One region of the Methylobacterium sp. J-072 genome, then DNA from elsewhere that is predicted to be linked to it. Evidence: riboswitches for the same ligand, from Rfam matches in the RefSeq annotation. Region 1 holds a riboswitch; the other holds the start of a gene.
What was found. Region 1 has a riboswitch for thiamine pyrophosphate ahead of thiO (glycine oxidase ThiO). Riboswitches for the same ligand answer to the same signal wherever they lie in the genome.
Positions count from the first base shown of each region.

Region 2: another riboswitch for thiamine pyrophosphate. It lies ahead of thiC (phosphomethylpyrimidine synthase ThiC); the one in region 1 lies ahead of thiO (glycine oxidase ThiO).

Region 1 is NZ_JAKSYK010000192.1:111,434-115,626, reverse strand. It holds gene MKK67_RS24315 (adenylate/guanylate cyclase domain-containing protein) at 56-1,315, shown strand; TPP riboswitch at 1,436-1,564, shown strand; gene thiO (glycine oxidase ThiO) at 1,629-2,852, shown strand; gene thiS (sulfur carrier protein ThiS) at 2,849-3,061, shown strand; gene MKK67_RS24300 (thiazole synthase) at 3,064-3,867, shown strand; gene MKK67_RS24295 (thiamine phosphate synthase) at 3,864-4,193, shown strand, end outside.
Region 2 is NZ_JAKSYK010000131.1:11,783-15,975, forward strand. It holds gene MKK67_RS14915 (TY-Chap domain-containing protein) at 147-551, shown strand; gene thiC (phosphomethylpyrimidine synthase ThiC) at 574-2,460, opposite strand; TPP riboswitch at 2,531-2,636, opposite strand; gene MKK67_RS14925 (DUF6516 family protein) at 2,847-3,128, shown strand; gene MKK67_RS14930 (hypothetical protein) at 3,131-3,475, shown strand; gene MKK67_RS14935 (alpha/beta hydrolase) at 3,593-4,193, shown strand, end outside.

The DNA.
Region 1 (4,193 bases):
GCGCCTCTCCTTTGACCGCGTTGCCACCGGGCTGCGCGGACCCCATTGTGGCGCCATGCTCGAACGCCGCCCGCCAACGCCCGGATTGCCGACGGCCTTCGCGGACGGCTCCGAAGCCGACGACGTGCCCTTCGGCGCGCTCCAGCCCTCGGTGGGCATCCGGGACTGGCTGCTGGGCGAGGGCGCCCGGCTGGAGAAGGCCGAAGACATGCTCTCCGGCCTCGCCGAGCGCTTGATCGCGGTCGGCGTTCCGGTGGACCGGGCCTCCACGGCGATCGACACCCTGCACTCGGAATATGCCGGGGTCGGCCGGGTCTGGACCCGGGACGGCGGCACCAGCGTGCGCCTGTTCCCGCACGGGAGCCGCTCGCAGGAAGCCTATCTCAGCAGCCCGTTCCACACGGTCCACGAGACCGGCGAATGGCTGATCCTCGACGTCGCCGAGACGCCGGACGACGCCTACGCGATCATCCCGGACCTGAAGGCCGGCGGCTACACCCACTACGTCGTGGCGCCGCTGTTCTTCACCAACGGCACCAAGAACGGCATCACCTTCGCGACGAAGGCGCCCGACGGGTTCGGTGACGACGACATCGCGATCCTGCGCTTCGTCATGCCGGCTTTGGCCGCGGTCGTGGAGATGCGCGTGCTCAACAAGCAGCTCGACCACGTGCTGCGGCTCTATGTCGGCGACGAGCCGCACCGGGCGATCCTGGCGGGCGACATCCGCCGCGGGCAGGTGACGCGGATCCGCTCGGCGATCCTGTTCGCCGACATGCGCGACTACACGCGCACCTCCGCCGACATGACCCCCGAGGAGGCGGTCGGGCTGCTCAACGTGTTCTTCGATTGCCTGGTGCCGCCGATCGAGCGGGAAGGCGGCGAAGTCCTGAAATACCTGGGCGACGGTCTGCTGGCGATTTTTCGCGAATCCGGGGACGATCTCGGGGGCGCCGCCAAGGGCGCGCTCACGGCCGCCCAGCACGCGCTGGCGGCCCTCGACGAGGCCAATGCCCTGCATCAGTTCGCTGTACCGGTGGCCGCCGGGATCGCGCTTCATCACGGCGAGGCCGCCTACGGCAATGTCGGCTCCGGCTCCCGGCTCGACTTCACGGTGATCGGCCGCGACGTGAACCTCGCGAGCCGCCTGTCACGGCTGAACCGGCAGCTCGGCGAGCCGCTGCTGATGTCGAAGCCGTTCGTGGATTTCCTCTGGGGCGATCCGATCCCACTGGGCGAGCATGTCCTCGACGGGTTCCGCGAGCCCATGGCGGTGTTCCGGCCGAAATTTTTGCGGCCGCGGACGCCGAGCTGATCGGCCCATCGCAACCGGTTTCGTCTTCGGACGCTGACTGCGACCTGCCGATTGTTCTCCCCGCAGGCCCGACCGGCTAGCCCCGGGGTTGACCGGCGCTCTCCGCGCGACCAGATCTATGCCTGTTCCAGGGAGATCCCCGGCAAGGGGCTGAGAAACCGCTGGCACGTCCTCACGGACCTGCGGCGCGGAAATCCTTTGAACCTGATCCGGCTCATACCGGCGTAGGGATTGGACCGCGGCTGCCCGAAAGGCAGGCCACAGCTTCTCACCGAAGCAGACGGCCCGATCTTCGCGACGGAATCCCGCGGAGATGATCTTGGCCTTTGACCGCCCCGTTTCACCGATCGGACGCCGCCGCATCCCGGCCGGTCTCGCCGCGCCGGCTTCGATGCCCGCGCGGGCGGATGTCGCCATCGTCGGCGGCGGGTTGATCGGACTGTCGATCGCGTGGCGTCTGGCCCGGGCGGGCCGCTCGGTGGTCGTCGTCGAGCGCGACACGATCGGCGCGGGCGCGAGCCTCGCCGCCACCGGCATGCTCGCCCCGGCCGCCGAGCACGAGCCCGGCTCGGACCCGCTCCTGCCGCTCGCCCTCGAATCCCTGCGGCTCTGGCCGGGCTTTCGCGATGCGCTCGAAGCCGAGAGCGGCCTGCCAATCGATTACCGGCCCGATGGGACCGTGGTGGTCGCCATCGGCCGCGACGAGGTCGAGCGCCTGCGCTTCCGCTACGACCTGCAACGCCGTTCGGGCCTCGACGCCGCGTGGCTGTCGGGCACCGAGGTGCGGCGCCTGGAGCCGGGCTTACGCCCCTCCGTCACCGCGGGCGTCCATTGCCCGCTGGATCACCAGGTCGATCCCCGCCTCGTCATGGCGGCGCTGGCCGAGGCTTGCCGGCGCGCCGGCGTGACCCTGGTGGAGCATAGTGCGGTGACCGGGCTCGACTGGTCCGGCGGGGCCGTCACCGGCATCCGCGTCGGCGATCAGGGCGTCACGGCCGGCACCGTCGTGCTGGCCTCCGGCGCCTGGAGCGGGGAGGGCGGGCTGCTGCCCGAAGCCCTCGCCCTGCCGGTGCGCCCGCTCAAGGGCCAGTCTCTGGCTTTGCGCACCACCGCCCGCACCGGCACCCTCGGCCGGATGATCTGGACCGAGCAGGTCCACATGGCGCCGAAGAGCGACGGCCAGCTGATCGTTGGCGCCACCGTCGAGGATTGCGGCTTCCGCCCCGGCGTCACCGCCGGCGGCCTCTACGCGCTGCTGGAGGGCGCCCGCCGGGTGCTGCCCGGCATCGAGGAGATGGAGGTCGAGGCCGTGTGGAGCGGCTACCGCCCGACCTCGGACGACGATGCACCGATCATCGACACCCTGGCGCCGGGCCTCGTCGCCGCCACCGGCCATCACCGCAACGGCTACCTGCTCGCCCCGGTCACCGCCGACGCGGTCGCCGCGCTGGTGACGGATGGCGCGCTCCCCGAGATCGCCAGACCGTTCACCCGGGCGCGCTTCGCCCAACCCGAACCCCGGAGGGCCTCGGCATGAAGCTTCTGGTGAACGGCGAGCCGCGCGAGCACGCGGTCGAGACCATCGCGGCCCTGTTCCGGGTCGAGGCCGAGGAGACCGGCATCGAGAGCCCGCAGGGCGTCGCCATCGCGCTGAACGGCCGCGTGCTGCGCCGCCGGGACTGGGACGAGACGCCCGTCGCCGAGGGCGATCGCGTCGAGATCGTCCGCGCCATGCAGGGAGGTTGACCATGGACCAGATCGTCACGCCGCTGCGCCCCGAGGCCGACGCGGACCGCTTCACCGTCGCCGGGGTTGAGCTGTCCTCGCGGCTGTTCATCGGCACCGCCGGCTACCCGACCCAGGCGATCATGCGCGACGCCGTCGCGGTCTCCGGGGCCGAGGTGGTCACCGCCTCGATCCGCCGGGTCTCGCTTCAGGGCCACGGCTCCGACACCGTGCGCATCCTCAAGGGAAAGCGGTTCCTGCCCAACACCGCCGGCTGCGAGACCGCCCGCGACGCGATCATGACCGCGGAGCTCGCCCGCGAGGCGCTCGACACCACCTGGATCAAGGTCGAGGTGATCGGTGACCGCGAGACCCTCTACCCGGATGTGGCCGAGCTGATCGAGGCCTGCCGCCACCTCGTGGATTCGGGCTTCGTGGTCCTGCCCTATTGCAACGACGATCCGGTGGTCTGCCAGCGCCTGGAGGATCTCGGCTGCGCCGCGATCATGCCGATGGGCTCGCTGATCGGCTCCGGCATGGGCGTGGCCAACCCGGCCAATATCGAGCTGATCTGCCGCCGGGCCGGCGTGCCGGTGATCGTCGATGCCGGCATCGGCACGGCCTCCGACGCGGTCATCGCCATGGAGCTGGGCGCGGCCGCTTGCCTGATCAACACCGCCATCGCCAAGGCCGACGACCCGGTGCGGATGGCCCGCGCCATGGGCCGGGCCGTCGAGGCGGGCCGCGACGCGTATTGCGCCGGCCGGATCCCGCGCCGCGGCCGGGCCGACCCGTCGAGCCCACAGCTCGGCCTCGTCGGTTCGTGAGACCGCTGCCGTCCCGCCTGCTCGCGGTGACGGACCGGCACGGGCAGTCCCGTCCCCTGGCCGACACCGTGCAGGCGGTTCTCGACGGCGGCGCCCGCTGGGTCTGGTTCCGCGACCGTGATCTGGATCCGGAAGCACGGCGGCAGCTCGGCACGGATGTCGCCGCCCGGACGCGCGCCGCCGGCGCGTTCCTGACGGTCGGCGGCGATGTCGCGCTGGCCCGCGCGCTCGGCGCCGACGGCGTGCATCTCGGCGGCGGAAGCGGGCCGGAGGCGATCGCAGCGGCGCGCGAGGTTCTGGGACCCGGCGCGCTGATCGGTGTCTCG
Region 2 (4,193 bases), on a different contig from region 1:
CGCGTCCGGAGGTATCCATGCGCTGGACCCGAATGGCGATGGCGCTTCTGGTTGCGGCGTTTGCCGAGGCACCAGCGGGCAGCGTGCAGGCGCGATCAGGATTATCACCCCGGGAGGCGTTCATCCAGCAGCATCGCTGCGAGGTCGTGGCGCGCCTCGACGCGATCCATCGGCGCGGACCCATCGAAACGTCGCGTGATCGCTTCATCGTCGTGGCGCTGCGCGATCGGCCGATGCACTACGTCCAGTGCATCTTCCAGCCCTTCGATACCGCGATGCTGTGCGAAGCCTCGTCGGGCGCCTACGGGAAACCGGGTTTTCGGCTCCAGGCGCAATCCCAGGCCGCCCTCCGGGCCCTTCAGTATGCGCAAGCCGACGGAGGAGCGAATTTCTCGCGCACCGTCATCCTCGGAGATCCTCCCGATGTCGGCATCGCCGCCGAACTGATGCTCGCGGCGCTCTACGATGCCTACGGGGCCGAGCTGGACTCGGCGATCGCGATCACGGCGCCGCGCGGCGGCGGCGCCGGATGCGGCACGCCCACGTCCTGAGCGGACGGGGCGTGCCGGCTCCTCATTCGGCGGCGTCGATGTAGAGCTTGCCGCCCTCCGCCAAAAACTCCTGCGACTTCGCCCGCATGCCGGCCTCGGCCTCGGCCTTCGACATCGCGGGCGACGCGCCCACGACCTCGCCGGCCTCCTCCATCGCCAGCACCTCGGCGCGCAGGTCCTGCGTGATCTTCATCGAGCAGAATTTCGGCCCGCACATCGAGCAGAAATGCGCGACCTTGTGGGCGTCCTTCGGCAGGGTCTCGTCGTGGTAGCGGCGGGCCGTATCCGGATCGAGGCCCAGGTTGAACTGGTCCTCCCAGCGGAAGTCGAACCGGGCACGGCTGAGCGCGTCATCGCGCAGCTGGGCGGCCGGGTGGCCCTTGGCGAGGTCGGCGGCGTGGGCGGCGATCTTGTAGGTGATCACGCCAGTCTTCACGTCGTCCCGGTCCGGGAGCCCGAGATGCTCCTTCGGGGTGACGTAGCAGAGCATCGCGGTGCCGAACCAGCCGATCATGGCGGCGCCGATGCCCGAGGTGATGTGGTCGTAGCCCGGGGCGATGTCGGTGGTCAGCGGGCCGAGGGTGTAGAACGGTGCCTCGCCGCATTCCCGCAGCTGCTTCTCCATGTTGACCTTGATCTTGTGCATCGGCACGTGGCCGGGGCCCTCGATCATCACCTGGCAGCCCTTGTCCCAGGCGATCTTGGTGAGCTCGCCCAGCGTCTCCAGCTCACCGAACTGCGCGGCGTCGTTGGCGTCGGCGATCGAGCCCGGACGCAGGCCGTCGCCGAGCGAGAACGACACGTCGTAGGCCCGCATGATGTCGCAGATCTCGTCGAAATGCTCGTACAGGAACGATTCCCGGTGCCCGGCCAGGCACCAGCGCGCCATGATCGAGCCGCCGCGCGAGACGATGCCGGTGACCCGCCGGGCGGTCAGCGGCACGTAGGCCAGCCGCACGCCGGCATGGATGGTGAAGTAGTCGATGCCCTGCTCGGCCTGCTCGATCAGCGTGTCCTTGAAGACTTCCCAATCGAGCTTGAGCGGATCGCCGCCGACCTTCTCCAGCGCCTGGTAGATCGGCACGGTCCCGATCGGCACCGGGCTGTTGCGGATGATCCACGAGCGGATGTTGTGGATGTTGCGGCCGGTGGACAGGTCCATGACCGTGTCGGCGCCCCAGCGGATCGACCAGACCAGCTTTTCGACCTCCAACGCGGCCGACGACGTGACCGCCGAGTTGCCGATATTGGCGTTGATCTTGACCAGAAAATTCCGGCCGATCGCCATCGGCTCCAGCTCGGTGTGGTTGATGTTGGCCGGGATGATCGCCCGGCCGCGGGCGATCTCGTCGCGCACGAATTCGGGGGTGATGAACGGCGGCACGGAGGCCCCGAAGCTCTGGCCGTCGGCGAGGGTGGCCTCGGCGCCGGCCAGCATCGCGTCGCGGCAGGCGTTCTCGCGGTGGGCGACGTAGATCATCTCCTCGGTGATGATCCCGGCGCGGGCGAACTCGTACTGCGTCACCATCTGGCCAGGACCGGCCTTCCGGATCGTGCGGGCGGCGGGGCAGGGGTCCACGAGCTTGTCGCCGGCGAAGCCGTTATCCTCGGGCTTGACCGCCCGGGGCTCGACCGCGGTGTAGCCGCGCGCCGCGATCCAGGGCTCGCGCACGCCGGGCAGGCCGGCGGTGAGGTCGATGCGCGCGTCGGTCTCGGTATAGGGGCCCGACGGATCGTAGACCCGCACCGGCTCCTCTTTCGGATCGGACAGGACGATCTCGCGATAGGGCACGCGGATGTCCGACCGGCCGGCCGGGCTCGCATAGACCTTGCGCGATCCGGTGACCGGACCCGTGGTCACGGTCTCCGGGCTGCCTTTCACGTCCTTGGGGAGAACGGGTGCGTTCATCGTGGGCCTCTCCTCGTGTTGGAGCGTTCCGGACCACGCGATGGCTGAGATGAGATCCGGCCGCACGCAGGCAGCCGCAGGTTCCCGTCCCTCCGCCGGTATGAGCCGGATCAGGTTCAAGGGTCAGGGCAGCGTGCCCAATCTCAGCCCTCTACAGGGCCCCCCTCGGAACGGTTCAAGACTCGGCTCCGCCAAAGGGTTTGTCAATGCTGTGCTGAGGGGAGGGGCTGACATGATCGCACGGTTCGGCACGGTAGCGGGGCGGACCACCGCGCGGCTCGCCGCCGGGATCGGATCACCGCTGCCGGGATAGGGGAACGCTCCTCTCCGAATGCCTGTTGGCACGCTTGCCAACGACCTGGTCCGTTGGCATTCTCGCCAACGTCATGGACGCCGCGCTGCTGTTCAGGGAACGGATCGAGGTCACGGCCGATCGGTCGTTCGCCGAACTCGTCGTTTGGAGGGTGCCGTCTCCGGTTCGTGGAAGCGCCCACGGCTTCAAGTATCGGCTCGCTTTCGTGGTCGAGGGTGCTTGCGTGCTCCGCTACGACAACGAGGCCGGGAAGGGCGACCACAAGCATATCGGCGAGCGGGAAGTGCCTTACACCTTTACAAGCCCAGAGGCCCTGATGGCGGACTTCTGGGCCGATGTCGCATCCTGGAGATGACCATGAAGACCGTGACCATCGGTGTCTCCACCATCGAAGACAGCACTGTCCGGGCGCTGGCGGCTTTCCGCGGCGAGGAGCAGGGCGCCTTCATCTCGTTTCCGACGGTCGAGCGGTTGTGGACCGTCCTGACGCCCCGCCGCTGGGAGCTGATCCGGATTCTGGCCGGGCAGGAACCGATGTCGCTGCGGGCCGTGGCGCGCTTGCTGGATCGCGACGTCAAGAACACGCATGGCGACGTGCACGCGCTGCTGAACGCGGGCGTCCTGGATCGTACGGAGGACGGGCGGATCGTGTTTCCCTACGACACCGTGCATGTCGACTTCACGATCCGGAAGGCGGCTTGATGCACGGCTTGGTCGAGCGCGCGCAATAGGTTGGGGCTGCCCAGCCTCCGATCGGCCTCGCCTCCTGAGATGGGCGAAACGCGGCTATCAAGGTCTCTCAGCCCAGTCTCCAAAAAAATGTGGATCCTGCTTCTGCTGCTGGCCATCGTGGCCCTGGTCTATCTGGCCGCGCTGGTGGCTCTGGCCGTGTTCCAGCGGCGGCTGATCTATCCGGGAGCGGCCTGGGCGGGTGAGCCGGCAGGCGACCGGTTCGCCCCGCCCGGGACAGAGCCGATCACCCTGACCACCGAGGATGGCGAGCGGCTCTTCGCCCTGTGGCGGGCGCCGCGGCCGGGATGCGGGGTGGTGGTGAGCTTCCACGGCAACGGCTCCCGGCCCGAGCCGCATGCCGCCCGCTTCGCCGCCGATCCCTGGCTTTCGGCCGGCTGGGGCGTGCTGGCGCCGGCCTATCGCGGCTATCCCGGCTCGACCGGATCGCCGAGCGAGGACGGGCTGATCCGCGACGGGATGGCGGCAATCGCGGCCGCGATGGCGCGTGCGCCGGGCGCGCCGATCCTGCTGCACGGGCATTCCCTGGGGGCGGCCGTCGCAGTGGCGATGGCCGAGCGTATCGCGTCGGTCGGGCTCTATCTCGAAGCGCCGTTCGACTCCCTCACCCACACCGTGCGGCTGCATGTCCCGCTGGCCCCATCCTGGCTCCTGCGCGACACGTATCGTT